2 regions of the Gordonia sp. NPDC003424 genome follow, and region 1 is predicted to be linked to the other one. Evidence: riboswitches for the same ligand, from Rfam matches in the RefSeq annotation. Region 1 holds a riboswitch; the other holds the start of a gene.
What was found. Region 1 has a riboswitch for cyclic di-AMP ahead of ACWDTI_RS06160 (C40 family peptidase). Riboswitches for the same ligand answer to the same signal wherever they lie in the genome.
Positions count from the first base shown of each region.

Region 2: it holds a riboswitch for cyclic di-AMP, as region 1 does, so the genes downstream of both, ACWDTI_RS10645 (transglycosylase family protein) here and ACWDTI_RS06160 (C40 family peptidase) in region 1, are expected to answer to the same signal.

Region 1 covers NZ_JBSFQJ010000003.1:223,190-238,402, reverse strand. Annotated here, with positions in the region: gene ACWDTI_RS06170 (DEDD exonuclease domain-containing protein) at 1-1,358, opposite strand, end outside; gene ACWDTI_RS06165 (hypothetical protein) at 1,611-1,841, shown strand; cyclic di-AMP (ydaO/yuaA leader) riboswitch at 1,951-2,131, shown strand; gene ACWDTI_RS06160 (C40 family peptidase) at 2,146-2,853, shown strand; gene ACWDTI_RS06155 (C40 family peptidase) at 3,034-4,038, shown strand; gene ACWDTI_RS06150 (hypothetical protein) at 4,040-5,461, shown strand; gene ACWDTI_RS06145 (glycosyltransferase family 4 protein) at 5,461-6,579, shown strand; gene ACWDTI_RS06140 (AMP-dependent synthetase/ligase) at 6,599-8,398, opposite strand; gene ACWDTI_RS06135 (hypothetical protein) at 8,501-8,962, shown strand; gene ACWDTI_RS06130 (SRPBCC family protein) at 8,962-9,399, shown strand; gene ACWDTI_RS06125 (ArsA-related P-loop ATPase) at 9,420-10,646, shown strand; gene ACWDTI_RS06120 (hypothetical protein) at 10,728-11,063, shown strand; gene ACWDTI_RS06115 (ROK family protein) at 11,075-12,046, shown strand; gene ACWDTI_RS06110 (lysophospholipid acyltransferase family protein) at 12,130-12,843, shown strand; gene ACWDTI_RS06105 (glycosyltransferase 87 family protein) at 12,774-14,135, opposite strand; gene ACWDTI_RS06100 (polyadenylate-specific 3'-exoribonuclease AS) at 14,181-14,684, shown strand; gene ACWDTI_RS06095 (class II 3-deoxy-7-phosphoheptulonate synthase) at 14,717-15,213, shown strand, end outside.
Region 2 covers NZ_JBSFQJ010000005.1:318,934-334,146, reverse strand. Annotated here, with positions in the region: gene ACWDTI_RS10650 (molybdenum cofactor biosynthesis protein MoaE) at 1-355, shown strand, start outside; gene ACWDTI_RS10645 (transglycosylase family protein) at 578-1,213, opposite strand; cyclic di-AMP (ydaO/yuaA leader) riboswitch at 1,221-1,396, opposite strand; gene ACWDTI_RS10640 (MoaD/ThiS family protein) at 1,655-1,903, opposite strand; gene moaA (GTP 3',8-cyclase MoaA) at 1,910-3,013, opposite strand; gene ACWDTI_RS10630 (flavin reductase family protein) at 3,019-3,552, opposite strand; gene ACWDTI_RS10625 (hypothetical protein) at 3,549-3,755, opposite strand; gene ACWDTI_RS10620 (cold-shock protein) at 3,947-4,366, shown strand; gene ACWDTI_RS10615 (DUF2771 family protein) at 4,373-4,933, opposite strand; gene ACWDTI_RS10610 (MFS transporter) at 4,940-6,793, opposite strand; gene ACWDTI_RS10605 (DUF3027 domain-containing protein) at 6,905-7,702, shown strand; gene ACWDTI_RS10600 (sacsin N-terminal ATP-binding-like domain-containing protein) at 7,718-10,477, shown strand; gene ACWDTI_RS10595 (TetR/AcrR family transcriptional regulator) at 10,851-11,456, opposite strand; gene ACWDTI_RS10590 (acyl-CoA dehydrogenase family protein) at 11,518-12,660, shown strand; gene ACWDTI_RS10585 (hemerythrin domain-containing protein) at 12,661-13,392, opposite strand; gene ACWDTI_RS10580 (VOC family protein) at 13,483-13,971, opposite strand; gene ACWDTI_RS10575 (AraC family transcriptional regulator) at 14,055-14,915, shown strand; gene ACWDTI_RS10570 (MMPL family transporter) at 14,922-15,213, opposite strand, start outside.

The DNA.
Region 1 (15,213 bases):
GCCGAGAGCCGATCCCGTTGTCGCGCAGCGCTTTCGAACATCTGCGCCTCGGCGAGCCGGGTGAGGCGGGCGGTCATCACGTCGAGCAGCGCATCGGAGGAACCGCTCAGCAGCGACTGGGCCGCGTCGATCCGCGGCAGATAGTCGGAGAGGGTCAGTGGCCGGTCGGAGGCCGCCTGGCAGCCGCCGATGCGCGGCCCCCCGACCGACTCCGAACGACACCAGTGATGTGTGGCCTTGCCCAGACGCGTTGTGCAACTGCGTAATCCGGCCGCCGAGGTGATGAGGTCGGCGATCGCGGCGGCCGTCGTCCGGTTACCCACCGGGCCGACCGACACCTCGCCGGGGCGGCGGGTGACCTTCAGCCTGCCGAACCGTTCGGCCGACAGCGTGACCCACCAGCCCCGGTGCGGCTGGGTGGACCGGCGGTTGTAGGCGGGGGCGTGGGCGGCCAGCAGTCGCAACTCCCGGACCCCCGCCTCGAGTGCGTGCGCACACTCGACGTGCTCGACGCGCGTCGCGAGCATGACCATCTCGGCCATCCGGCGTCGCGGATCGTTGCCGGTGAAATACGACATCACCCGACGACGCAGGTCGACCGCGGTCCCGACGTAGAGCACCTCGGCCGACGGGCCGCGGAACAGATAGACCCCCGGGCGCGCCGGCAGGTGCGCTGCCATGGATCGTTTGGCCCGCAGCCGTGGATCGGCCGTGGCCGGCAGGTACGCGGTCAGTTCCCGGTAGGTGCCGACGCCCTGATTGCCGACGCGCTCGAGCAGGTGGTGGAAGACCTCCACGGTCGCGCGTGCGTCGTCGAGCGCGCGGTGGGTGGGCTTCACCGACACCCGGAACAGGTCGGCGAGCGCGGACAGGCGCACCGACGGCGCCTCGTCGCGGGTCAGGATGCGCCGTGCCATCGTCACCGTGCACAGGCCGGCCGCGAACGGCCAGTCGATGTCCAGCCGCGCCGCGTTGTGCCGCAGGAAGCCCATGTCGAACCGGGCGTTGTGGGCCACCAGGATGGCACCGCGCGCGAACTCGACGAACGACGGCAGTACCTCGCCGATGCGTGGGGCGTCGGTGACCATCGCCTCGGTGATCCCGGTGAGCGTCACGATCTGTGGGGGGATGCGGCATCCGGGATCGACCAGGGTGGCGAACTCGCCGATCACCTCACCGCCGCGGATCTTGACCGCCCCGATCTCGGTGATGCGGTCGTCGGTGGGGCTGCCGCCGGTGGTCTCGAGGTCGACGACGACGAGGGTGGTGTCGAACAGTGAGCGATCCGAGTAGTCGTCGCCGTCGTCGAGGTCGGCGAAGGTGAGTTGTCCGTCGGGAGCACGCACACTGCTGGGCACGTCGCGAACACTAGTTCGAAGCCCCGACAGGATCGGGGAGGCGCGGTCCGTTACTGGTGTGACGCCCGGGAAAACTGTGGCATCCGAACTTGTCGGTGGGTGCACCTAGGGTGCGGGGCAGATGACAAACCAAGGGTCGAAGGTCCGTTTCGACCCCGCCGACATACCCAACCGCACGAATTGAGATGGAGATCACAGATGTATATCGATTGCCAGACCTGTCCGGCCCGTCCGGTCGCGTGCGACGGATGCATGATGCAGACCCTTTTCGACGCCCCGAACTGCGAAAACCCGGGCGTCGAGGGCGCCGGAGAGCCCACCTTCGGAGGCCCGGATCCGGACGCCGAGATCGACCTCGCGATCGAGGTATTCGCTTCTGCTGCAATGGTCTCCAATTCCGCTGCACTATCTGCAAGAAACGGGAAAACCACACGTCAGAAGGATGAACGCGGGGTGTCACTCAGGATCCTCAGGGCGGGCTGAGAAGTGGGTCGCTTGTCCGCGGTTTGCGGGTCGGTGGACAGACCCGCATCTCGTTTCGTAACCTTTCCGAGACCTTTGCAGAGCGTCCCGCTCCAACCGGAGTGGTCTGGATAGGTCACCGCTCAATCGCCCGTGAGGGCGAACCGGGGAACCATCTTTTTCGGAACGATCCGATTGGGGTGAGTCGCGCATGCCCGGAGCCGTTTCGCACGGCGCCGAAGCACGCGTGTAGGGCCATTCTTCCGGCCCGAACCCGACAGCTAACCCGGTAGGCGGTCGAGGGAGACCAAGGAGAATTCGCTTCGTGGCCAAACATCGTTTGGAACAGCCCAGTCGCGGCGGCAAGGTGGCCAAGCGCGCAGTCGTAGCCGGTTCGATCACCGTCGGATCGCTCGCCGCGGTCGCCGGACCTGCGCTCGCCGCGCCGATCCACGTCCCGAACATCGGCACGTTCGATCTGCCCGGGGTGAACACCAAGCAGATCCCCCAGCAGTTGCAGAAGTCCAAGGTTCCCGTCGCGAAGCCCACCCCGGTGGCCAAGGCGCCGGGTGCGACCGTGCAGATCCCGAACCTCGGGTCCTTCACCGTGCCGGGACTCAACCAGAACCAGATCCCGCGTGAGCTGCAGCCCAACGGTGGCGGCGCCGGCGGGGGTCTCTTCGGCGGTCGAACCGTTGCGCAGAAGGCTGTTTCGGTGGCGGAGAGCAAGATCGGTTCGCCGTACTCCTACGGCTCGGCCGGTCCGAGCGCCTTCGACTGCTCGGGCCTCGTCTACTACTCGTACAAGCAGGCCGGCAAGACCATCCCGCGCGACAGCTACGGTCAGTGGGGCGGCGGTCGCGGTGTCTCGCTCGCCGACGCCAAGCCGGGCGACGTGTTGATCTTCAACGGCGGCGGCCACGCCGGCATGTACATCGGCAACGGCATGTTCGTCCACGCCTCCACCTACGGTGTGCCGGTCAAGAAGGACTACGTCAAGAACTGGTCCGTGACCGCGGTGCGGCGCTACTGAGCGCGGACCGACCGGTGAGCGTTGGGTTTGGGCGGGTCACGCGACGGGCGTGAGCCGCCCAAACGGCCCTCCGGGTGTCATCGGAGGACGGAAAGCGGTGGAGGAGAAGTGAAGTCCGTGGGTACCGGATGGATGTCCGGGCGTCAGAGATCGGCTCGGCCGGTGATCGCCGCCGTGGGGATGGCCGCCGTCATCGCCGTCGGACAGTTCGGGCCGGCCGCGACCGCGGGTGAGGCGGCCGCAGCGCCCGTGCGCAGCGCCGATCAGTTGCTCGTCGACTACAAGAAGCTGAACGTCGAGGCCGAGAAGTCCGCCGAGGCGATGCACAACGCGCAGATCGAATACGACAAGCAGCGTGGCATCGTGGCGAGTGCCCGGAAGGCGTCGGCGGCCGCCGACGCCACACTGGGTGCCACCCAGAAGCGACTCGATCTCTATCAGGGCCGGGTCGACTCGGTGGTGCGTGCGAGCTACAAGGGTGCGCGCGTCAACCGGCTCTACGCCGTGCTGACCAGCGACTCACCGCAATCGCTGCTCGATCAGATGTCCGGTCTCGAACTGGTCTCCCGACAGGCCGCCGCCGACCTGAAAGACCTCAAGGCCGCCCGCAAACAGACGCTGAGCGCCAAGGCCGCCGCCGACCAGACCGCCGACGCGGCGACGACCGCGGTGGCCGCGGCCGAACGGATCCGCGGCGATCTCCAGGCCAAGCAGGCCGATCTGCAGCTGCAGGCGATCCGCATCCGTGCGATCTACGGATCGATGACCGGCCGGCAGCTCGCCGCGCTCGCCGGACCCACGTTCGACTTCGACCCGCGCATCGTGCCCAAGGGCACCGCACCCGAACTCGTCGCCGTCCAGGCGGCGCTGAGCCGCATCGGTGACCCGTACGTGTGGGGCGCCACCGGTCCGAGTTCGTTCGACTGCTCGGGCCTGATGGTGTGGGCGTATCGGCAGGCGGGCCGAACCCTGCCACGATCCAGTGAGGCGCAGAACGGCGCCGGCACGCCGGTGTCGCGGAACGATCTGCGGCCGGGAGACCTGATCATCTACTACTCGGACGCACATCACGTCGGCATGTACGTCGGCGACGGCTACGTGATCCACGCGTCGACGTTCGGCGTGCCGGTGAAGGTCGTGCCGATCGATCAGGCCGGACCGTTCAATTCGGCACGCCGATACTGAGGTGCCGGTACCAGGCGCCATGCGGGCGCTGTCGGCCACGCTCGGTACGGTTCTCGTCGTGACGATCTCCGCGGTGGGCTGTGCGCGTTCCGAATCCGGCCCGCCGTCGTCGAGTCCGTCGACGACGGCGACCAGCACGACGACCGCGGCCAACGTCTACGAGCAGCAACGGGCCGACGGCGTGCAGACCACCCTCGACGGGCTCGGCGCGGCGATCGTGGCCGGTGACACGGCCCGCATCGATCAGCTCGTCGATCCGGCGGCGACGCCCGCCTTCCGGGCACGGATCGACACCGCCGCCGCCAATCTGTCCCGGCAAGGGGTGATCAGCGATCCGCCGCCGGCCGCGCAGCCGCGCGGAGAACGGTTGCAGCTCAAGATGTTCCGCTACCAGCTCGCGCCCACCGAGGAAGCCGAGACACTGGTCCCGGGTGAGCTGCAGCGCACGCTCGACGCCGCGGGCAGCTCCGATTCGTGGGTCGCCCCGGTCGAACTCCACTACGCCCTCGGGGGTTCGGCGTTGCCGGGCATCGACGAACCCGAGGTGGTGGTGCCCACGCAGTTCGTGATGGCCCGCTACGGCGATGACTGGAAGGTCGTCGGTGACTCGGCGGCGATCGGCGGTGCGCCCGCGCCCGCCACCCTGGTCGACCTCGACGGCCTGGCAGCCGACGACGTCCGGACCGCCGGCGGCGAGTCGGTGATCGCCTCGTATCCGGGTACCGCGGACACCGTCGAGGATCTGCGGGGACTGCTGCCCGACGCGGTCGAGCACGTGTCGGCATTCTGGGGTGACGACTGGCCGCGCCGCGCGGTGGTCGTCGCGACGGCGCGCCCGGCCGAATTCCGTGCGCTGGCCGACAGTTCCGCGACCGACGTCACCGGTGCGGCGGCCGCCACGGTGTTTGCCCGCATCGACTCCGACACCCACACCGCGACCGGCCAGCGCATCGTGCTGACGCCGAGCGCCGGCGATCTGCCGGCACCGGCGCTGGCGGTCGTGCTGCGCCACGAGCTCACCCATGTCGCCGCCCGCGCGCAGACGTCACCGTCGGCGCCGCTGTGGATCACCGAGGGGGTGGCCGAATACGTCGGACGTAAGGGCACCTACACCCGATTCGACGACGCCGCTCCGAATCTGGCCGACGACGTGCGTGCCGGCCGACTCCCGGTGGCGCTGCCCGCCGATCGTGACCTCGCCGTCGATTCCGACGACGCACTCGTCGCCTACCAGGCGGCATGGTCGGTGGCCGCCTACGTCGCCGAGCGCTACGGCGACGCCGGGTTGCGCAAGCTCTACGTCGCGGTGGCTGGCACCGACGACCCGAAACGCCGAGACGTCGGGATCCAGCAGGCGCTCGGGGTGTCGTCGGCGCAGCTGGTCGCCGACTGGCGGAGCTGGCTGACCAAGCAGGTGCGGTGATGAACCGGACACTGTTGCTCACCAACGACTTTCCGCCTCGGCCCGGCGGCATCCAGTCGTACCTGCACAACCTCGTCGACCTGCTGCCGCCCGACGACGTCGTGGTGTACGCGCCACGCTGGCGCGGCTGCGAGGAGTTCGACGCGGCCGTCCCGTACACCGTCGTCCGGCATCCGACGACGCTGATGCTGCCCACCCCCTTCGTCGCGCGCCGCGCCGCGGACATCGTCGCCACCCATGACATCTCGACGGTGTGGTTCGGGGCCGCGGCGCCGCTGGCGGTCCTCGCCCCCGCCATGCGCGCCGCGGGCGCCACCCGCGTCATCGCGAGTACGCACGGGCACGAGGTGGGCTGGTCGATGCTGCCCGTCGCCCGGCAGGTACTCGGCTACATCGGCAGGCACGTCGACGTCGTCACCTATGTCAGCCGCTACACCCGCGGCCGGTTCGCCTCCGCGTTCGGTGCGCAGGCCGCGCTCGAATACCTGCCTCCCGGTGTCGACACCGACCGGTTCCGGCCGGATCCGGAAGCACGACAACGAATCCGGGAACGCCACCACCTCGGTGACCGGCCGACGGTGCTGTGTCTGTCCCGCCTGGTCCCGCGCAAGGGACAGGACGTGCTGATCCGGGCGCTGCCGTTGATCCGGCGGGAGATCGGCGACGTGGCGCTGCTGATCGTCGGCGGGGGACCGTACTCGGAGAAGCTGCACGAGATCGCTCGCGAGGCAGGCATGTCCGACCACGTGATCTTCACCGGTTCGGTGCCCGGCGACGAGCTGCCCGCCTACCACAATGCGGCCGACGTCTTCGCCATGCCGGCGCGTACCCGCGGCCGCGGCCTCGACGTCGAGGGATTCGGCATCGTCTACGTCGAGGCGTCGTCCTGCGGCGTCCCGGTGGTAGCCGGGGCGTCGGGCGGCGCGCCGGAAACCGTGCAGGAGGGGGTCACCGGCACCGTCGTGGACGGCACCGATGTCGACGCCGTGGCGCTGGCGATCACCGCGATGCTGTCCGACCGGGCGGCCGCAGCGCAGCTCGGCCGCAACGGCCGCGAGTATGCCGTCGGTCACCTGCAGTGGCGGCACGCGGCCGCGCGACTGCGACAGCTGTTGTGAGACAACAGCTGTCCTCTGGTCACCTCTGGTAGATCGCCTCGATCGCGTCCGAGTGGTTGTCGACGACGACGTTGCGCTTCACCTTGAGGGTGGGCGTCATCTCGCCGCTCTCCTCGGTGAAATCGTCGGGCAGGATACGGAACTTCTTGATCGCCTCGGCGTGTGACACGGTCTTGTTCGCCTCGTCGACCGCGGCCTGGATCTCCGCGACGAGATCGGGATCGGTGGCGAGGTCGGCCACCGACGCGGACTCGGGCTTGTTGTTGCGCTGCTTCCACGCCGGGAAGGATTCGGGATCGATGGTCACCAGTGCCGCGATGAACGGCTTGGCGTCGCCGATCACGAGTGCCTGCGAGACGAGCGCGTTGGCGCGGATGACGTCCTCGAGGCCGGCCGGCGACACGTTCTTGCCGCCCGCGGTGACGATCAGCTCCTTCTTGCGGCCGGTGATGGTGATGAAGCCGTCGTCGTCGACGGTGCCGAGGTCGCCGGTGTGGAACCAGCCGTCCTCCAGGGCCGCCTCGGTGGCGTCGGGGTTCTTCCAGTACCCGGCGAACACCACGCCGCCCTTCAGCATCAGCTCGCCGCCGTCGGCGACGCGAACACTGTTGCCGGGCAACGGTTTTCCGACAGTGCCGACCTTCACCTCGCCGGGCGTGTTGACCGCGAAGGCGGCCGTCGTCTCGGTCAGCCCGTAGCCTTCGAACACCGGGATGCCGATGCCCCGGAAGAAGTGTCCGAGACGCGCGCCGAGCGGTGCACCACCCGAGACGGCGCATTCGCACTCTCCGCCGAGTGCCGCGCGCAGCTTCCCGTAGACCAGGCGATCGAAGATCGCATGCTTGACCTTCAGCAGCGGTCCGACCGATCCCCGCTCGCTGGCCTGCGAGTACGCGACCGCGGTGTCCGCGGCGAGGTCGAAGATCCTGCCCCGGCCGCTGTCGTGCGCGCTCTGGCGGGCCGTGTTGTACACCTTCTCGAACACGCGCGGCACCGACAGGATCAACGACGGCCGGAACCGGGCGAACTCGGGCACGAGGTTCTTGGTGTCTCCGTAGAAGCCGACCTCGACGTCGGATTCGATGGCGACGAGGGTGATCGCGCGGGCCAGGACGTGTGCCAGCGGCAGGAACATCAGCAGCCGCTTGTCCGGGCCGAGCATGGTGGTCATGCTGGTGGCCAGCACACCCTGGATCTCGGAGAGCATGTTGGCGTGGGTGAGATCGACGCCCTTGGGACGTCCGGTGGTCCCGGAGGTGTAGATCAGGGTGGCGGGGTCCGTGGCGCGCAGTCCCGCGCGGCGTTTGGCCACCTCGTCGTCGTCGATGCCGGCACCCGCCGCCTCGAGTTCGGCCAGTGCGCCCTGTCCACCCGCGGCCGGGTCGATCTGGAAGACCTTCACCGACAGCCCCTCGACGGTCTCGAAGGTGGCGCGGTGGGCGTCGTCCTCGACCACGATCATCGTCGCCGCGGAGTCCTTCATGATCCATTCGATCTGCGGGCCGGACGACGAATCGTAGATCGGCACCGGCACACCGCCGGCCGACCACACCGCGAAGTCGACGAGGCTCCACTCGAGACGGGTGCTCGACAGGATCGCCACCCGGTCGCCGGGCTGCACCCCTTCGGCGATGAATCCCTTGGCGAGCCGAAGCACCTGATCGGCGAAATCGGCGGCACGCATGGGCACCCATTCGGAACCCTGCTTACGTCGCACCACGGTCTTGTCCGGGTTCTTCTCGGCGAGTCCGAAGATGATGTCCGTGCAGTTCGCGTTCTCCGGGATGGAGAAGTGCGCCTGCGCGCTGAACTCACTCATCGAGTGCCCTTTCGCCGTGCGGTCACCTGCGATCGTAGTAGGCATCCGACAACCCCCGATGTCGCGTCTGCCAGGTCTGCTGTCCGCGGTGGGCCGCAATGTGTGAAGCTAGTGGTCGTGACGAGTATTCAGGTGGCCGATGAGACATTTGTCGCCGCCGCACCGTCGCTGGTGGCTGCGGTGGTCGGCGACCGGGCGAACTGGCGTCGCTGGTGGCCGGACCTCGAACTGTCGGTGTCGCAGGACCGGGGAGCGCAGGGAGTGCGGTGGAGCGTCGGGGGAGCGGTGACCGGGACGATGGAGATCTGGTGCGAGCCGGTGCTCGACGGCTTTGTGCTGCATTACTTTCTGCATGCGGAGCCGGCCACGCAGCCACCGACCTGCGACCGCGACCGATCGGAGTGGCTCGCCGAGGGGAACCGTGAGCGCCGCGTGGCGGGCAAGATGATGTCGTTCGAGGTGAAGGACCGCCTTGAGGCCGGGCGTATCGTCGGCGGACCCGCGATCGCCGACGACGAGGTCGACGAGTCCGGCGACGCCGCCACCGACAAGGCGGTGGTGTGATGGCCGACTTCACCGAACGGTCGATCGTCGTCAACGCGGACGCCGAGGACGTCATGGCGGTGATCGCCGACTTCGAACACTATCCCGACTGGGTGTCGGCGGCCCGCGACGTCACGGTCACCGAGATCGCCGCCGACGGGCGCGCATCGGTGGTCAAGTTCGTCCTCGACGCCGGTGTCCTGCAGGACACCTACGTGTTGTCCTACGAGTGGGGTGCCGACGGGACCTCGGTGTCCTGGCGCCTGGTGAGCAGTGACCTGCAACGTGATCAGCGTGGGAAATACGTTCTCACACAGCAGGTTCCGGGGTCGACCAAGGTCACCTACGAGTTGATGGTCGACCTGCTGGTGCCGATGATCGCCCAGTTGAAACGCCGTGCCGAGAAGGCCATCACCGAGAGCGCGCTCAACGACCTGAAGAAGAGGGTCGAAGACTGATCGATCTCACCCCCATCCATCTGGTGATCGGCCCGGGTGGCGCCGGCGTCTCGATGACCGCGGCCGCCGCGGCGCTGGGCAAGACGGCGCCCCGTCGCGGTGACGCCGGTGCGACCGTGTCGCCGATCGGGGCGCCCGCGCACGACACGCTCCTGATCACCGCCGATCGCTGGTCGCCGACGGCCCGGCTGCTCGGTGTCTTCCGCACGCCCAACGAACCCGTCGTGGTGTCGAGCCGGCTGCATCTGCTGTCCCTGGACCGGCTCGCCCTGCTCGAGGGCACCTGGTCGCAGTTCACCGCGGTGCTGTCGGAGACGATCGGGCGATCCAAGATCTCGTTGCCCGGTGTGGGGGCACTGGCCGAGATCGACGCGGGCGAACTCGCCACCCTGCCGGGCGTCGAGGACTTCCTGACCCTGCGGCGGATTCGCGACGAGGCGGTCAGCGGCCGGTGGCACCGGATCGTCGTCGACGGATCGGGAATCGGGGACCCGTTCGAGTTCCTGCGCGCGTCGTCGGTCCTCAGCCAGACGCTGAACCGCTTGTGGCCCAGGCACCGGCGCCTGGCCATGGCCGCCGAGCGGCCGGTGCTCGCCCAGCTGACCGCGGCGGTCGACGCGATCGACCGCGACTGCCTCGACATCACCGAGCTCGTCACCGATCCGCATTGTGCCGCAGTACATCTCGTCGTCGCCGGGGACGATCGAGGGGCCCGCGTGCTCCCGCACCTGCTGGCCACGGTCGACGTGATGGGGCTGGCGTTGCGCTCGGTGATGGTCAACCACGGCACCGTCACCGGATCCTGCGAGGCGACCGGGATGCGGGCGTCGGCGGTGCGTGCGATGGTGGATGCCGACGACAACGACGTGGCGGTCACCGAACTGCCGCTGGTCCCCGCTCCGATCGACCGGGCGGCCCGCCTCCGCAAACTGGCGGTGGCGCTGCCCACCCCCAACGGCCATCTCTGGGGGTCGGGAGCGGCCCGGGTGACCGAGATCACGGGGTCCGAAGGGGCCACCGGTGCCGATCCCGAATACGAGCTGACCTGGCGACAGCGTCTGCCCGAACCGGACAGCCTGCGACTGGGCCGGTCCGGCGACGATCTGCTGGTCACCGTCGGCGGCTTCCGGCATCCGGTGCGGCTACCGTCGGTGCTGCGCCGCTGCATCGTCACCGACGCCGCCTGGGACGGCACCGAGCTCTCGATCCGGTTCGAGCCCGACCCGGCGCTGTGGCCCAAACGCTGACGCTTGTGGCCCAAACGCTGACCGAAGCCTCTCGGGGGGTCGCGTAGACTACTGCCGGAGCTGGACAGGAGAACTCCCCAAATGACCTCGGACGACAGGACTGCCGGCGACCCGGTGCGGGATCTGCTGCTCGGCGTCGCCGCGCAGATAGATCAGCTCGCCACGATGTTCGCACCCGGTCCCCGTGGTGCCGGCGCAACGGCGGCGGGCGCGTCGTCGATCACCGACATGACCGGTGAGATCGCCTCGCTGCTCGCCGAACTCGGCGATGTGCTGGCCCGGCTGATCGCCGCGTTGATCGCGATTCTGGAGGCGGTCGCCACCGCGCTCCGCTCGACCCCCGCAACCGGCGCGGACGCCGTCCCGCACTACCAGGCCATCGCCGTGCGGATACTCGGTCCCGACGGGAGGGGTTAGGACGTGTCCCCATGGGCGACTTGACGATCGGCATCGACATCGGCGGCACCAGCGTGCGCGCGTCGGTGGTCGATCCGCACGGCGCGATGCTCGACACCCTGCGCGCGGCCACCCCGCCGACCGCGAGCGCTCTGGAACACTGCCTCGATCGACTGGTCGCCGAACTGACGTCGCGCTGGGCCGCAAAGGCGGTCGGCCTGGCGATCGCCGGCTTCCTCACCCCGGACCGTCAGGTCATCCGGTTCGCCCCGCACCTGCCGTGGCGGGAGGCGCGGGTGGCCGACGACATGACCGCGCGGATCGGCATGCCGGTGTTCCTCGAACACGACGCCAACGCCGCCGCGGTGGCCGAGTGGCGGTTCGGTGCGGCCGCGCGTGGCAAGAACTCGCTCGTGCTCGCGATCGGCACCGGCATCGGGGCGGGACTGCTCCTCGACGGCGAGATCTATCGCGGCAGTTACGGGGTGGCCCCCGAACTCGGCCACCTGACCATCGTTCCCGGCGGCCGGCCGTGCTCCTGCGGCAAACTCGGTTGCTGGGAAAGGTATTGCAGCGGAACGGCTTTGGTGGACACCGTGGTCGAGCTGCTGGCCGACGGCGACTGGGGCCGCAGTCAGCTCGCCGCCGATGTCGCCGCCGACCCCGGGTCACTGACCGGACGCCGGGTGGCGCGGGCGGCGGCCGACGGCGACGCCGTCGCGATCGCCGCCTATGCCCAGTTCGCCGCCTCGCTCGGCCAGGGCCTGGCGATGATCGCCGACATCTTCGATCCCGACCTCATCGTGCTCGCCGGCGGCGTCGGTGCGTCGTCGGGACTGTTCCTCGACGAGGCGCGGGAACACTACGCGCGCCTTGTCACCGGCGCCGGACACCGCCAGCTCGCCCGCATCCGGGGCACCCAGCTCGGCGAGAGTGCTGGCGTGGTCGGAGCGGCAGAGGTTGCGCGGCAAGGTATCGCGGCCGCACTGCGCAATGTGGTCTGACTCAACCTGACCCGAGAGTATCGTTCCCGTTGGGTATGGTCTGGTGGACGACAAGCGGCGAGGCGAGAAATCGGAGACGTGGAATGTGGTACTGGTCGTTCAAGCACGTGCTGTTGGGTCCCCTGTTGCGGGTCCTCGGACGGCCGAAGATCGAAGGGCTGGAGAACATTCCGACGCAGGGGCCGGCCATCCTCGCCAGTAACCACCTGGCCGTGATGGACAGTTTCTACCTCCCGCTGATGGTGCCCCGCCGCATCTACTTCCTGGCCAAGAGTGAGTACTTCACCGAGCCCGGGATCAAGGGCGGTTTCAAGAAGTGGTTCTTCACCTCCGTCGGACAGATCCCGATCGACCGGTCGGGTGCCGAGGCCGCCGCGGGCGCGCTGACGGCGGCCCGCCGGCAACTCGAGGCCGGCAAGCTGATGGGCATGTACCCCGAGGGCACCCGCTCGCCCGACGGCCGTCTCTACAAGGGCAAGACGGGACTGGCGCGGGTCGCGCTGGACACCGGGGTTCCGGTGATCCCGGTCGCGATGATCAACACCGACAAGCTGAATCCGCCCGGATCGGTCATCCCGCGGCCCGCGCGGATCGTCGTCCGGGTCGGCAAGCCGCTGAACTTCGCGCGCTACGAGGGCATGCAGGGCAACCGGTTCATCGAACGCGCGGTGACCGACGAGATCATGTACGAGCTGATGCAGCTGTCCGGTCAGCAGTACGTCGACATCTATGCCGCGTCGCTCAAGGAGCGCAAGGCCGACACGCCCGCCCCGGACGCGCCCGCGTCGGCCGCCTGACCGGAGATCCGCGGCGGCAACCGCCACACCGCCACGAGGACGGCGAGCCCCCACAGCGAATACGAGTTGCCGATGAGGTGATCGAGCACCGACCAGTGCCGCACCGCCGGGGACAAGAACTGGAAGGGTCCGAGCGCGAAGATGACCAGCCCGGTCGCGGCGAGCACCGCATAGGTGGCGCGGGCGGTGCGATCGGTGCTGCGCGCCGCGATCACGGCCGCGGTCATCATCAGCGGAATCGACCACACCCAGTGATGCGCCCACGAGGTCGGCGACACCAGTAGTCCCCACACGGCGACCACACACGTCACCAGCACCGCCGACACCCGCGCCGACGCGTCGCCGGCCGGATCGGTGATCGCGGCGAACGACCGCACCGGCCGGCACGCCCGGATCGCGGCGACCGCCAGCACGCTCACCACGATCGAACTCGCCACCCACAGCATCTGCTGGGCCGACTGGTCGCCGGGGACCAGGCGGATCCACATCGCGTTCAGGTTCTGGTTGATGCGGCCGGCCGGGTCACCGATGCGGGTGGTGTTCAGCAGGGTGTGGGTCCAGTAGCCCACGGAATCGGCGGGCAGCCAGATCCAGGCGAGGACACCGGCGCCGAGGAAGGTGAGCACCGCGGTCAGCGCCGCGCGCCACTGCCGTGCGGCGAGGAACACCGCGACGAACATCATCGGCGTCAGCTTCACCGCCGCCGCCAGGCCGGTCAGTGCACCGCGGAACGGGCCGGTGGCCCGCGCGCGGCCGAGGACGAAGATGTCGACGACGATCATCGCCATCAGCACGATGTTGATCTGGCCGAACCCGAGCGTCATCCACATCGGGTTGAGCCACACCGCTCCGGCCGCGACGGCCATCGCCAGCCACCAGCGGTTGTCGCGTGTCCCCAGCGAGAGCATGCCCGCCACGATGTGCACGATGATCACCGTCAGCGCCACCGTGAGCAGTGACATCAGCCACCCCGCCACGTCGAGACCGAGCGCGCCGAGCGGGACGAACCCGAGCGCGGCGAACGGGGGATAGGTGAACGGCAGCCAGATCCCGTCGCTGGTGAACGGCATCGAGCCGTCCGCGTAGAGGCTCTGGCCGTGTTGCCAGATCTGGGCGCCGAGCCGGTAGACATCCAGGTCAATGCGGGTGCGGGTGCCGAAACTGGAGGTGAACGGGATGCCGACGATCTGCAGGGTGGCCGAGACGGCGAAGCCCACGCCGATGGCCGCACGCACCCGACGCGACGGCGTCCATCGGTGCAGCCACGCATCGGCGGCGGTCAGGTAGGTCATGCTCTCGGCGATTCTGTCGTTCCCTCGGGTGTGAATACTGTGGGTATGCGGTTCTTCTATGACTCGGAGTTTATCGAGGACGGCGCCACCATCGATCTGATCTCGATCGGTGTCGTCGCCGAGGACGGTCGTGAATTCTACGCGGTGTCCACGGAGTTCGATCCCGGGCGGGCCGGTGACTGGGTCCGCGCCAACGTCCTGCCCAAGTTGCCCTCGCCGTCGTCGTCGGCCTGGCGCAGCCGCCGGCGCATCCGTGAGGACCTCTACGACTTCCTCACCGAGACCGACGACGACGTCGAACTGTGGGCGTGGGTGGGCGCATACGACCACGTCGCGCTCTGCCAACTCTGGGGTTCGATGACCGCGCTGCCCCGGGCGCTACCGCGGTTCACCCGCGAACTGCGCCAGCACTGGGAGGCGGCCGGGCGGCCGTCGCTGCCGCCGTCGCCGCGCGACGCGCACGACGCGCTGACCGACGCACGACACAATCTGGTGCGGTGGCGGACCATCGAGTCCGCGCGGGGTGGCACCCCGGCCCGGCGGGCCTGATCGGACCGCGGCTGAACTACCCTGTATCCGTGGTGACCAACTGGACCGTAGACGTTCCGATCGACGAACTCCCCGAGCTCCCGCCGCTCCCCGGAGACCTGCAGGCACGGTTCGACGACGCGATCTCGCGGCCCGCGCTCCAGCAGCCGTCGTGGCCGGCCGACGAGGCCCGCAAGATGCGCACCGTCCTCGAGAGTGTCCCGCCGATCTGCATGCCCGCCGAGGTCGAGAGCCTGTCCGCGCAGCTCGCCGAGGTCGCCGAGGGGCGCGCGTTCCTGTTGCAGGGCGGCGACTGCGCCGAGACGTTCGCCGACAACACCGAACCGCACATCAAGGGCAACATCCGCACCCTGCTGCAGATGGCCGTGGTGCTCACCTACGGCGCGAGCCTGCCGGTGGTGAAGCTGGCGCGTATCGCCGGTCAGTACGCCAAACCGCGGTCGTCGGACACCGACGCACTCGGACTGCTGTCGTACCGCGGCGACATGGTCAACGGTTTCCCCGCCGACGAGGCCGTGCGTACGCACGA
Region 2 (15,213 bases), on a different contig from region 1:
CGGCGGCACCGCGGGCGCGGTGGTCGGGTTTGTCGGTGCGGTGCGCAATCATGATCACGGGCATGACGTCACCCGACTCCTGTATTCGGCGCACCCCAGCGCACCGGAGGTCCTTGCCGAGGTGGTCGGCGAGATCGCCGAACAGGCGAAGGGCGTGCGCGCTGTTGCCGTGTCGCACCGTGTCGGGGACCTCGACGTCGGCGATGCCGCCTTCGTGGTCGCCGTCGCCGCCGATCATCGTCGCGCGGCATTCGACACCTGCGCGCTGCTCGTCGACGAGGTCAAGGCGCGCTTGCCGGTGTGGAAGCATCAGATCTTCGCCGACGGCACCGATGAGTGGGTCGGGTCGGCCTAGGCGCGTCTGGGGTTTGCCCATGGCGACCGACCAGGGTGACGACGCGGATCACGGGAGACGGGCACCGAACGGACTCGACCGGAACTGGTCGAGCATCCTTCAGGAACGGTGATGTGGGTGATCCTGCCGCTGCGAGAACGGGGGCTCACCAGGCGCCACGGAAATGGAAAAGGGCCCCGCACGGATTGAACATCGTGCGGGGCCCCTCGTTCAGGGTGCTGCTCAGGGGAGCGGCAGCAGATTCTTGTGCTGGTTGTACAGCTTGATCTGGTCCGGGCTGAGCTCGTAGCCACTCTGCTTGGCGGCCTTCCAGAGCTTCTCGACCTCGGGGTTGACCTTGTTGCCTTCGACGGCCTGTCCGAGCGCTTTGTCGATCTGGCCCTTGACGTCGTTGGTGGTCTTGGCCTGCGGGGCGGTCGACCAGTTGAACGGAGCGGGCAGGTTCGGCAGCACGGGCTTCTGGACGACCGGTGCCGACCGCTGGGTGGCACCCGACAGGCCGGTGCCACACACCGGCCAGGCGCCCTTGCCCTGGCTACCGAGCACACGCTCGGCGACGACGATCTGCTGCTCACGGGTGGCCTGGTTGGCCGACGGAGCGAACTCGGTGCCGCCGTGGCCGGCCCAGGTGCTCGGGCTGAACTGCAGGCCGCCCTGGTAGCCGTTGCCGGTGTTGATGGCCCAGTTGCCGCCCGACTCGCACTGTGCGACCTGGTTCCACTCGGCGTCGGTGGCGGCGTTGGCCGAACCGGTGCCGATCAGGGCCGCTCCGCCGCCCAGGACGGCGCCGGTCAGCGCGACCTTGGCGAAGGTCTTGGTGGTCGAGGCGGTCGAGGGTTTGCGATGACGTCCGGTCATGAGTGGTGTTTCCTCTCTCCACGCGCCTACGAAGTCAGCTGTCGGGTTCGGGCGAGAGGCTGCCCGGTCCCGGCCTGACGTGTGTCACTCCGGGACTTGACCCCTAGGACACCGGGTCGGTGTCCGATCTCTCCGGGGAGAGTGGGTCCCCCGTCCTCGCTCCTAGATGTTCGTTCTCGGTTCGTCTGCGTCGGTGGAGCGAGGCTCGGCGCGGCCGACGTGACGTTCTGTCTGTTATGTGGTCGTGACCCCGGTGGAGTCGTTTTAGACAGTACGACGTTGAGCGCGGCGAAAGACAGTTCTCCGCACATCGAAATTTGGGGCCAAATCGGGACTTTCGACCCACTTCCGCCGTCATCGCAGTTCACGGGGCGATAGTCGACTTGTGGCCGTCTCGTTATCACACCGTTATGTGAGGAACCTCACAGGCCGGGTGTGTCGTCAGCCACCGGCGAACGGCGGCAGGACGTCGAGGGTTGCACAGGTACCGAGCCGAACGCTCCGGTCGCACAGCGCGACCGAATCGCGGAGATACGAGCAGCGGTCGAGGACCCGGGCCAGGTCGGGATTGTCGGCGGCGAGGATCGTTTCCAGGTCACCGAGAGTGGCCTCGGGCGAGATGTCGACGGTCGACGACTCGCCACCCGCGGCAGCGCGCGCGGCAGCGAAGTAGCGCACGGTCAGTTGCACGAGAACTCAACCCCCGATGGCCGACATCGGCCGGTCGGGCTGGTGGAAGTCCGGGTCGTCGACACCGTGACCCGGCAGCTTCACCCAAGCGTTGGCGCGCCAGAGGTCTGCGATCGCGGCGTCCAGCCGATCGTCGGGGACACCGCTGCGCAGAAGCCGGCGCAGGTCGGTTTCCGACTGTGCGAACAGGCAATTGCGCAGGGCGCCGTCCGCGGTCAGTCGGGCGCGGTCGCAGTCGCCGCAGAACGGCCGCGTGACCGATGCGATCACGCCGACTCGTGCGGGCACACCGTGGGTGCCACGGCCGTCGACCAGCCACGTCGCGGCGGGGGCACTGCCGCGTGGCCGGGGATCGGGGAGCAGGGTGAATCGGGCCCGCAGCGCGGCGAGTATCTCGTCGGCCGTGACCATGGCGGCGCGGTTCCACCGGTGGTCGGCGTCCAGCGGCATCTGCTCGATGACCCGCAGCTCGTAACCGTGCTCGAGGCAGAACTCCAGCAGATCGGGCAGCCGCGAGAGGTCATCGCGTGTCGGGAGCACCGCGTTGACCTTGATCGAGCGCAGGCCCGCACGCCGCGCGGCCGCGAGACCGGACACGACGTCGTCGACGCGGTCGCGGCGGGTGATCTCCGCGAAGCGCGCGCGATCCACGGTGTCCAGGGAGACATTGATCCGGTCGAGGCCGGCGGCGACCAGATCATCGATCCGGTGTGCCAGTCCGAGGCCGTTGGTGGTCATCGCGATCTCGGGACGCCCGGGTAGTGACGCCACCGCCGCGATCAGCACGTCGAGATCACGTCGCAGGAGAGGTTCGCCGCCGGTGAACCGGATCGTCTCGATGCCCAGGTCGCGCACGGCGACGGTGAGCAGGCGGATCAGCTCGTCGGTGCTCAGGGTCTGCTCTGACGGCAGCCACTCCAGGCCGTCGGCCGGCATGCAGTAGGTGCAGCGCAGATTGCAGCGGTCGGTCACCGACACCCGCAGGTCCCGAACGACACGTCCGTGTCGATCGATCAGCGGTCCCGACGTCGGTGCGTCGACCACGGAGTGCGCGACGATGGCCGCATCCACGGGAGGAGAGGTCGGCAGGCCGAGCGCGACAATGGTCATGGCGGCTACCGCCTGGCTTCCAGGGAACGAAATGTGCTGGCGTGGAAGACAAGTGGCTCCACACCCGGGTCGTAGCGCAATGCCTCGATCTGCAGCAGTACCAACGTGTGGTCGCCGGCAGGGATCTCGTTGTGCAGCGAACACGAGAGGTTCGCCGCGGCATCCGGGATGAACAGCGCGCCGTCGTCGGTGCCGAACGGAACGATGCCGGCGAAGCGGCGTGCGCTCGGTCCGGCCAACTGCCGGCAGAGATCAGATTGGTCGTAGGCGAAGACACTGAGCCCGATCGCGGACGCGTTGCGCAGGCGCGGCCAGGTTGTCGAGGTGTTCTGCACGCACAACGAGACCAGCGGCGGATCGAGCGACACGGTGGTGAACGCACTCGCGGCCATCCCCACCATCTCGGAGGTGCCGTCGTCGCCGGTCACGCGGCAGCACACCGCCACGACCCCGGACGGGAAGCAGCTGTAGGCGCGCTTGAGTGTGGCCTCGTCGTCGGCCGGCGAGAGCGCGGTGGAGGCTGCCGAGTCGACGGTCATCGCGCTCGCCGTCCCGACCTCAGCGCGAACACCAGTCCGAGGACGAAGCCCACGGGAGCGCACATCGTCAGTACATAGACGACCGTCGGTGCGGTATCGCCGTCGGTGACCAGAGGCGTGACGAACAACGCGACGATGGCCAGGAGACCTATCGCGAACACAACCCCGGCCACGGCCAACAGCCGTGACGAATGCCTCTCCATGACCTCCACGGTAGAACACATGGACCCCCCTGGTGTTCGACCTGGTCACGACGACGGTTTCGAGGTGAGGTAATCCACGTGACCGCCGGTGACGTCGTTGGCTAGACTGGGACGAAACAGGCGCCTCTGCTTCTGTCCGGAGCGAGGCGCTTTGTCATGACACATCCGATGTACAGGTGAAGGTGAGCACAGTGCCGACCGGCAAGGTGAAGTGGTACGACGCCGAAAAGGGCTTTGGATTCCTCGCGCAGGACAGCGGCGAGGATGTCTACGTCCGCTCAAGCGCACTGCCCGAGGGGGTCGCGACCCTCAAGCCCGGGCAGCGCGTCGAGTTCGGCATGGCCGCCGGCCGTCGCGGACCCCAGGCCCTGACCGTCACCGTGCTCGAACAGGCACCCAGCGTGGCGAAGAACGTCCGCGAGGCCGCGCGCAAGGAGGCACAGGCCAAGCGGCATTCGCCCGACGAACTGCACGGCATGGTCGCCGACCTGATCACCCTCCTCGAGGGCAAGGTGCAGCCCGATCTGCGCAAGGGGCGCTATCCGGATCGCAAGACCGCGGCCCGTATCGCCGAGGTCGTCCGCGCGGTCGCGCGCGAACTCGAGCACTGACGTCGCTCAGGCGGTCGTGCGTACCGTGAAGTCGTCGGGGGTCGTGTTCACCGACAGGATGCCGCGCGCCACGTAGTCGTCGCCTTCGGTGACCGCGGAGAGCGGTTGTACCTCGACGTTGATCAACACGCGGTCCGGCGTCGACCGCAGGGCGACGGTGTAGGTGCTGCCGCTGCGCTGCGCGATGCCCTCGGGTTCCGGGTTGATGATTTTTCCGCTGCGGTCCGCGTAGAGCAGGTACAGAACCCACGGGCTCTGGGCGATCTCCTCGGACACCGACAGCAGGGTCGTCTGGCCGACCGGAATCGGTTCATGTGGTGACGGCCGCAGTTCGGCACCCGGTGGGTCGCAGGAGCGCACGAGGACGTCGCACCACTTCGCGGGTTCCACGCGGACGAGGCGATCGCCGATCGCCAACTGCAGGTATCCCGGCTCGTCGTCGTGGCCGTCTCCCGACCACGTGTCCTTGGTGAGGACCGCGACAGTCGCCCCCACGACCACGACGAATGCGACCACGATCGCCGCGATGATCGCGAGCGACTTCTTCTCTCCAGGGGTGAGGTGCACGGTGTCCTAAGGCTGATTGCTGCGGTCGGTGGGCATCTTGCGGGTGGCCGCGGCCCCCGGGCCGGTGGCCGCGGGGCGTCCGGGAGCGGCCGGGAACGCGACGGTCGGTGCGGCATAGTCGGGTCGACGGCCGCCCAGGCCGGGCACCAGCGACGAACCGCGGGCGGTGAGGATCGTCTGCACGAGGCCGATGCCGAGCAGCACCGCCACGACGGTGAATCCGATCCACAGGGTGGGTGGTAGCAGGACGCCGAGCGTCGCACCGAACACCCAGCCCAACTGCAGCATCGTCTCGGATCGTCCGAATGCCGAGGCCCGCGACTCCTCGGGGAGGTCGTCCTGGATCGACGAGTCGAGGCACACCTTGCCGATCGCGCTGGTTCCCGAGGCCACCAGCGCGGCCGCGGTCGCGACGACGATGCTGCCGAAGACGGCGGTCAGGACCGCCGCCACGAAACATGCCGCGGTGCACCACAGCACGATGCCGGGTGGGTTCTTCAACTCCAGACGCGTGCCGAGTCCGTTGCCGATCATGTTGCCGACGCCGGCCGCCGCACCCACGGCACCGAGCAGCACCAGCTGAGTCCAGTCCGAGTGCACGTCCTGCTGGGCCTTCGCGTAGAAGGCGATGTAGAGCGTCAGGAACCCGGTGAGAATGCGGATCGTGGCGTTTCCCCAGAGTCCGGTCACCACCTTCCGGCCCAGTGGCTGCCGCATCTTGGCGGCGAGCGCGGTGGCGGTCTCGCGGGCCTTGCGGCGTCCGCTTCCGCTCTCGTGTTCGGGCCGCGAGGTGGCCGGCTCGCCGTGATAGCTGAATGTCGCCGGGATCTCGCCCTCGGTCACCTCGACCCACGCCGGGATGCGCATACACAACCACGCGCCGACCGCCGCGATCACCGCCAGCCAGGCCATCGCGCCGGGAATGTGGACCGGCAGGACCTTGGCCAGCAGCAGTTCGAAGAGCGCGGCGAGACCACCGCCGACGATCGTCCCGCCGATCAGCCCGAACGTGGTGAGCCGGGAGTTCACCCGGGGCAGGTCGATGGTCGGCGGCACGACTCGCGGGGTGACCGCGGATTTCAGGACGCCGAAGGATTTGGACAACACCAGCAGTCCGAGCGCGCACGGGTAGAGCACCCACGGGTCGTATTGCAGCTGATCGGTGGCGGCGTCCCACGAACTGTTGGCCATGATCAGCAACGCCAGAGCCGTCCGCAGACCGAACGTGGTGGCCATCGCGATGCGGCGGCCGTGCTGCAGACGATCCAGCATCGGGCCGATCAGCGGGGCGATCAGGGCGAACGGTGCGATGGTCAGTGCCAGGTACAGCCCGACGTTGGTCTTCGATTCGCCGGTCGCGGCAGCGAAGAACAGGGTGTTGGCCAGCGCCACGGCCATCGCGGCGTCGACCGCGAAGTTCACGATCACCGGCAGCGTGAGCGCGGTCAGCCCCGACCGGTCGGCGCCGTCGGCGGTGGCCGCCTGATAGATCTTGTCGACTCCGCGGCGGGTCAATTCGCGGCTGCGCAGGGCGGCGACCCGCATGACCGTGAGTTTCTTGGGCATGCGGGTCGCGCCGTGCGGTGCGGTCGTCTCCTCGGTCGGCATCGCGCGCGTGCTGCCGAACCGATCGGTGTCGGCGTCGTCGTTGAGTGGCGGCAGATGGGGATTGTGCGTCGGCGGCGGGAGGTAGGCCTCCTCACCTGGACCGCGGGGGGTGGCGCGAGGACCGGTGGATCGACGCGCACGACGCTCGTCGGCCGGATAATTGGCGGCACCCGGGTGCCGGCCCGGGCTGCGTCGGTCGTCGTCGACACCGGTCGGCTCCCGATGAGGGAAGCGGGGACTGGGTCGGTTCACGAAGTCAATTGTTCCCTATGGCACCGACGAGGTGGCGACACGTCCGGCCGCGCGCGCCGCAAATAACCGGGTCCGTGCTCTGTGGTGCGCGTCATATTGCACACTGGACACGTGACTCTTGCGTTCGATGGTGACCGGCTGCTCGCTGCGGTCGACGTGGCGCGCCAAGCGCTGCTCGACGACGGACACACCCCCGGTGCGCACTTGGATGCCGCGGTGGAGGGTGACTGGGCGGTCACCCACTATTTCGAGGCGGACCTCGTCGGCTATCGCGGTTGGCAGTGGTGTGTGGTGCTGGCGGGTGCGCCGGGTTCCGACCACGTCACCGTGAGCGAGGTCGTGCTGCTGCCCGGCAACGATTCGTTGCTCGCGCCGCACTGGGTGCCGTGGGCGCAGCGCGTCGCACCCGGAGACCTGTCGCCCGGTGATGTGCTGGCCGCCGACCTCGACGATCCCCGACTGGTGCCCAATCAGATCGACACCTCCGACGAGTTCCGCTTCGACTCCGACGAGGAGGATCCCGACGACATCGGCCAGATCGCCGGCGAACTCGGACTCGGGCGTCGCCGACTCCTGAGTCCGGAGGGCCGCGACGAGGCCGCGCAGCGGTGGCACGACGGCGACTTCGGCCCGAACGCCGATATGGCCGCCGCCGCCGCGTACTCGTGCGCGACGTGCGGCTTCTACCTCCCGCTGGCCGGAGCGCTACGTGCCGGGTTCGGAGTCTGCGCCAACGAATACGCCGCGGACGGGCACGTCGTCGCCGCCGGCTACGGATGCGGCGCACATTCGGACATGTCGGCGCCGACCGGTGACGGGTCACCCGCCTACGACGCCTACGACGACGGCGCGTTGGAGATCATCAGCGTCGTCGCAGCAGCGGGGGCCGGTACGGACGAGTCGTCCTGATCGACGGGAATCGTCGTGGCGAGCGCTGATCCTTTCGGGCTCGCCGACCTCCGCGCCGCGACACTGCAGACCTGGCGCTCGTCACCGACCCGTTTCGCCGAAGACGTTGCGGCCGAACGCGATCTGGTCACCGTCGGGTACCGGGACCGGCTGTTCACCGAACTCGCCGCCAACGCCGCGGATGCCGCGTCGGCAATGGAAACCGTAGGCAAGCTCGCGATCTGGGCCGAGGGCCGGGAACTTCATGTCGCCAACACCGGCGCCCCGCTGACCGAGGACGGCGTCCGTTCGCTGCTCGCGCTGCGGGTCTCGGCCAAGTCATCCGACGACGATCACCCCAGCGTGGGACGATTCGGTGTCGGGTTCACCGCAACCGCCGCGGTCGCCGACCGCGTCGAGATGCGTTCGCGGACCGGGTCGATCGTTTTCGACCAAGCGGAGTCTGCCGATGCTGCGCAGTCGGTCGGGGTCGACGCTGCCGATGCCGCAGACGCGCCACTGCTCCGGCTGGCGTGGCCGGCCGACGCTACCCCGGCCGCGGGGTTCGACACGGAGATCACGCTGCACCTGTCCGACGGTGTCGTCGTCGACGAACTGCTCGAGAGCGCACGCTCACAGGCCGCGGAACTGATGCTCGAGCTGCCCGCGCTGTCGTCGATCACGGTGGGGGAGAACGAGTTCTCCGTCACCCGCACCGTTGGGCCGAACGCAGTCGAAGTACGTGTCGAGGAATCGGGTCCGCGCGGCTCGGCGGTGCGCGACTGGGTCGAGGTGGCCCGCGGGGCTACGCGCTGGCTCGTCGAGATCGGGTCCGCCGGTCCGATCGTCGTCGGCGGCGGGGTGTTGCACGCGCCCACGCCGACCGACATCGACCTGTCTCTGCCCGCATGGTGCATCACCGGCCTGCCGCTCACCCCGGATCGTCGCCACCTCCACCCCGAAGCCGACATCGCCACGGCGGCAACCGGTTACGCGGATCTCCTCGCCGCACTCCCAGGTTCGGCGCGACCGGAGTTCATCCCGCGGGCCGCCGATGCGGTCGGTCACGACGACGCGGTGCTGATCGACGCGGTCATCGCCGAATTACGTGAACGCCGTTGGCTTCCCGCCGTCGGCGGAGAAGACCTCATCCCGAACCGGGCGGTCGTGTTCGCCGATCTGTCCGACGAACTGGCCGAGGTGCTGGAGCCCGTTGCCGGCGACCTCGCGCATCCCGACGTCTCGGAACGCCGTCACATCACGCGACTGCGGTCGGTCGGCGTGACCGAGATCGGCCTGGCCGATCTGGCCGAGCGGCTCATCGGGGTCGAACGCGAACCGGGTTGGTGGGCAGGTCTTTACGCCGCGCTCTCACCCTATGTGGGGTCTGCGGGTGAGGTCGAGGAACTGGGTGCGCTGCCGATCCCGCGGGCCGACGGCCGGATGAACATCGGTGCGCGCGGACTCTTCGTCGCCGATCATCTCTCCGCGCCGGTGCGCTGGATACCGATGGTGCACCCGGATGCACGGCATCCGTTGCTGGAACGACTGGGCGCGCAACCCATTTCGGTCGAGGAAGCGCTACGGGATCCGGCGTTGGCCGACCTCGTCGAGCACGTCGACGACGAGGAGGCCGGTGACCTCGCCGACGAGGTGCTCACCCTGGCCGCCACCGATCCCGAGGCGAGAATCCCGGAGGCATTGTCGGCGCTGCTGCTGCCCGATGAGCAGGGGGACCTGCGCCCGGCCGACGAACTGCTTCTGCCCGACAGTCCGATACGCGCCGTGCTTGTCGAGGATGCGCCGTATGGGGTGGTCGCGAACTCTGTCGTCGATCGCCACGGACCGGAGATCCTGCGCCGACTCGGCGTCGGCTGGGGATTCCTCGTGGTCCGGGACGACCTGCCGGTTGCCCCGGACCACGATCTCCCCGACGAATCGGCATGGTGGGATTCGCTCGCGGAGCCGCCGGAAAGTCTTGCCGCAGTCCGCGATCTGGACCTCGTCGACGATGACCGGTGGCCGCAGGTGTTCAGCCTGCTCGTCGAGGACGAGGACACCGTCGGCCTGCTGGCCGATCGTGTCGGCTATACGGCGTGGTGGTTGCGGCACCACGCCCTCGTCGACGGCCACGTGCTCGGCTGGTATCGGGCGCCGTCGGACATCGCGGTCGCCGGTGTGCGCGACGCGCTGGAACACCCGTACGCCGACGAGTTGTCGGCGGCTCTCGGTGGGGCGGTGGTCGAGTCGCGCGACGATGCCGACACCTTGCTCTCGCACCTGGCCGACCCGGACCGGGTCGTCGCGCCCGGCGTCGCGGCAGCCACCCACGCCGCGATTGTCGCCGCGTGCCGCCGGGGACTCTTCGATCCCGCTGATCTTGCTGTACCGCAACGAGTCCGGACGGTGTCCGGGGACGCGGTCGAGCGTGGGGTGGTCGTGGATCATCCGTGGCTGGCGCAGGTCCTCGACCCGTCCGAGATGGTGCTCGCCGGCCGTGCGGTCGAGCCCGACGACGCCGAACTCCTCGCTGAGATCCTCGATCTGCCCACCGCCAGTGACGAACTCGTGGCCGCCCCCCGCGAGCCGGGCGATGCCGTGTCGGCGGACTCGACGCAGGCGGTGCTCGATTCCGTGCTCACCGGACGCGAGCCCACCGGCGGCGAGTGCCGCCTGCACGACCAACTCTGGATCAGGTTGCAGCGCAACAATACCGAGCATGACGTGCGAGTGTCGTGGTGGATGGACGACCACGGCATCCTGCACCTGGAGTCGGCCCCGACGGCTTCCCGCTGAGCACTCGTTCGGTTGATCGAGTAAGGCTCCGAGTGCAGCGAGGTGCCGCACCGCTGATCGAGTAGGTAACCTGGGCCGCCGCAGGCGGCCAGCGTGGGCTGGGAAGAGTCGCAGCCCCTTTCGCTGATCGAGTAAGCCCGCGAGCTTGCGAGCGAGCGCATCGAGATCAACGGTGAACGAGATCTCGATGCGGCACCTCGCAAGCTCGGAGCCTTACTCGATCAGCGGGGTGTGGCGACACTTCGGAACATGCTCCGAGCGCTGCTGCGCTGGGTCGAGTCCTCTTCGCTGATCGAGTAAGGCTCCGAGCGCAGCGAGGCGCCGCATCGAGATCACCTGGGCGACAGTTGATCTCGATACGCGCCCCGCGAGCTCAGTCGCGCACTCGACCAGCCGGGATGCCCGCATCGATCCCCGACATCAGAATCGACGCCAGTTGCCGATACGCCTGCGCGTCGTCGAGGCCGGTGGTGGCGGCGACCTCGCGTCGCTGGATGCGGCTCATCATCGAGGCGGCGAGGTCGGCGGCGAAGGCGGCGTCCACGTCGCGGAACTCTCCCGACGCCACTCCGTCGGCGATCAGTTCGCGCACCCGCCGTGCGGCGGCGGCCGTGTTCCGTTCGTAGAGGTCACGCGTCGGCTCGAAGGCATGGAGGTCGGCCATGAAAGCCGGTGACGCCGGGGCCAGGGCGTCGCCGACGGTGACCAGGTAGGCGATGACCTTCTCGCGCGCCGTCGGAGCTTCGGACACGCGCGCCTCCACCGTGTCCGTCGCCTGCCGGAAGAAGTGGGTGACGGTTTTGGTGACCAGCTGCTCTTTGCTGCCGGCCAGTGTGTAGAGCGTCGACTTGGAGCATCGCAGTCGTGCGGCCAGATCCGCCACGCCGAGACCGGCGAAGCCGTCACTCAGTACGAGCGCGAGGAGCCGGTCGAACAGGTCGTCGCGGCGACGGGTACCGAAGGCGGTGTCGTCAACCATGCTCCTCATAGTACTATCTGAAGTACTTCAGTACTGTCCACATTCCCTCGGAGGTCTCGACATGCCGGTCGACCGATTATTGCCCAGCGACGAAGCGCACGATCTCATCGCCCTGACCAGGGACTTCGCCGACAAACGGCTCGCGCCGATCGTCGACGAGTACGAGAAGGCCGAGAAGTACCCCGAGGGGCTGTTCGCCGAGATGGGTGAAGCGGGCCTGCTCGGTTTGCCGTACCCGGTGGAGTGGGACGGCGGCGGACAACCCTACGAGGTCTACCTGCAGGTGCTCGAGGAACTCGGGGCCCGGTGGGCCGCCGTCGCCGTGGCGGTCAGCGTCCACGGTCTGGCCTGCCATCCGCTGTTCACCTTCGGCAGCGACGATCAGAAGCAGCGATGGCTGCCGGATCTCCTCAACGGCCGGCTCGTCGGCGCCTACAGCCTCTCCGAGTCGCAGGCCGGATCCGACGCCGCGGCGCTGATCTGCAAGGCCGCCGCCACCGAGGGCGGCTACCGCGTCAACGGCGCCAAGGCGTGGATCACCCACGGTGGGATCGCCGACGTCTACAACCTCTTCGCTCGCACGGGTGACGGCTCCAAAGGCGTGAGCTGCTTCCTCGTTCCCCGCGACACCGATGGCCTCACCTTCGGCAAGCCGGAGGAGAAGATGGGACTGCACGCCGTGCCCACCACGTCGGCCACCTACGACGACGCCTTTGTCGACGAGGATCGATGCCTCGGTGCCGAGGGCGACGGCCTGACGATTGCCTTCTCCGCCCTCGACTCCGGACGCCTCGGCATCGCCGCGGTCGCCACCGGTCTCGCGCAATCCGCGCTCGACGCCGCCGTCGACTACGCCCAGGAACGAACCGCCTTCGGCCGCAAGATCATCGATCACCAGGGCCTGAGCTTCCTATTGGCCGACATGGCCGCCGCCGTCGATTCCGCCCGCGCCACGTATCTCGACGCCGCGCGCCGCCGCGACGCGGGCCGGCCCTACTCGCGGGCGGCGGCGACCGCCAAACTCGTCGCCACCGACGCCGCGATGAAGGTCACCACCGACGCGGTGCAGGTCCTCGGTGGGTACGGCTACACCCGCGACTTCCGCGTCGAGCGGTTCATGCGGGAAGCCAAGATCACGCAGATCTTCGAGGGCACCAACCAGATTCAGCGACTCGTGATCGGTCGCGCGCTGGCGTCACGCTGATCAGACGGCGGTGTCGGGGTCGTAGCGGAAGGCCTTGCGCTCGCCGCGGCTGAAGGACCATGATCCCAACCGCGCGATGAACCACATCGCGCCGGGGATTCGTGGGCCGAGCTCGCGGCGCGCCTCGTCGTCGAGTCCCTTGAGTGCCCACGGGGCGACGGTCAACAGATCCCGAATCTTGTTCTCCTCGCCGAACTTCTTCTCCAGCACGGCCCAGTCCTCATCCGTCATGTACTTCTGGACCAGGGCGAGGGCGTCGTTCTCCTCGTGCGCGAGATGGTTGGCGAGATGATCCTGTGTCCGATCCACGACGGCGGAAAGCTCATCGCGTGATCGGTCGTCGGCGCCGGCGGCCATCGTGGCGAAACCGTCATCGCACGCCGCCAGCAGCGGGTCGATGTCGCCGTGCTCGGCCTCCATCGCGTCGAGGACGTCGCGTTCGGCACTGGTGCAGCGCGACTCGAGCAGCGGCCACAGCCAGGTGTCCTCGCCGGTGTGATGGTGGTGCAGTGTCTCCCGGAACAGGGTCCACCGGCCTTGCAATGCGCGCCAGGTGGCCCGATCGGCGACCGGTGTCCGCCGGACGCTGCGAGCGAACTGAGCCAGATCGCGCCGGAACGCGTGGTGCATCAGATACATCATGAACGGGTCGAGGGGTCCCTCGGGGGCGGCCGCCTGGCCGGGAAGTCGGAGCTGGGTGGGGTGGGCGGGGGTGGTGAGCTGGGTGGTCATCGGAGGTTCCTCATCGGTCGGGGTGAGCTGTCAACAACCAGCCTGGATCGCCGCACTTGTGGTCCGCTTGGAGTGTGCTTGTGCGGCTGCTCAGAGGTCCAGCCGGGGGCTGTCGTAAGTCGAGACCAGCTGGCCATCCTCCAGCACGATCCCGGTGAAACCGCTGGTCGGTGCAGTGAAATGATAGAAGCGCAACACCGTTCCATCTGGATCCGGAATGTCGAGGCGTGCACCCTCCGGCCCGTCTGCGATCGCGCTGCACGTCACCGCGAGTCGGCCGCATCTCTCGGCCAGCACGTCGAGTGCCGCCCGGGACCCGGGAGTGAACGCCACGATGTCGAAGCCGTGGAGGTCAGGTTCGTTCGCGCAGTGCTCGCGCAATCGCAAGGCGACATTGAACCGTGCGTCGTCGTCGATGAGACCGACGCCGCGTACCTCGCCGTCCTCGACGAACTCGGTCCAGAACCGAAGTCCGAGAACGTCGCGGTACCAGGCGACGCTGCGCGCCAGATCGGTCACCGGAAGTTTCACCTGCGCAATGCCGGTGATCAGGGGGATGGATGTTGCTGTGTTGGTCATGGTTGTGACGGTAGGGATCGACGGGCGCACAATGAATACGTGAACGTCCGGGATCTGTTCGCGTTCATCCGGGATGGTCGACGATGGACGCACTGACCGCGGTTGTCGGCGAATTGCGCTTCGACACCGTCGGTTACCGCTGGCTCGAGCGTGATGCAGGTTTCGAGCAGGAGTTCGACCAGGACGGACTGCGCGGCGTGCACGCGGTGATGGCCGGCCACTGTGTGCTGCGCACGGCCGACGGGACCAGCCACGCGTTGTCGGTCGGCGACGTCGTCATACTGCCCCAAGGAGATCCACATGTCCTCGGCTCGTCAGTGGCGTGCACTATTCTGTGCGGCGCCTTCGTTGTCGGCGAGCGCGATCATCCGGTACTCGCTGCCCTGCCGCACGTCATCACCGTGTCCCGGTCGTCGTCACCGGCTGTCGGAGCTGTGGTCGACGCACTGGCGGCCGAGACGCACCAGGCCGGGGCCGGAAGTGCGGTGGTGATGGCACGGCTCTCGGATGCTCTTGTGGTGCAGGCACTTCGCGACTATGCGCGGAGATCGGACGCCACCGGCTGGCTCGCGGCATTGCGCGATCCGGAGATCGCCCGGGTGCTGATGGCCGTGCACGACGACCCCGGACGTCGTTGGGACGTACAGACCCTCGCCGCCACTGCCGGGATGTCTCGCACGGTCTTCTGTGCGAGATTCGCTGCGCTGCTGCACCAATCGCCGATGCGCTACGTGATGTCGATCCGGGTGCAGCGCGCTCGCACCTTGCTGCGTGACGGCGACCTCACCGTCGCGGCGGTGGCCGCCCGCCTCGGGTACGGATCGGAATCCGCGTTTGCCACCGCATTCAAACGCGAGGCCGGATGCAGCCCCGGCAGCGTGCGGACCGCCGCCGAGGGCGCCGAGGTGCCGGCCGCCAGGAAGACGACCGGCACCTCGAACTGAGGACACTCAGACCGGCACTCCGGCGCGAGCCGGCTCGGCGTCGGGATCTGCATCGGTGGCTCGCGAAACTGTCACGGGTTCGTCCACTGAAGCCGAATCGCCTGTCGCACCCTCGATCCCCACCTCCGGTAGCAGCCGATCCAGCCAGGCCGGCAACCACCAGTTGAACCGACCGAGCAGCGACATGGTGGCCGGCACCAGCACCATCCGCACCAGCGTGGCGTCGAGGAACACCGCGACCGCCATGCCGAGGCCCAGTGTCTTCATGATGACGTCGGTCTCGGATGCGAAGCTCAGG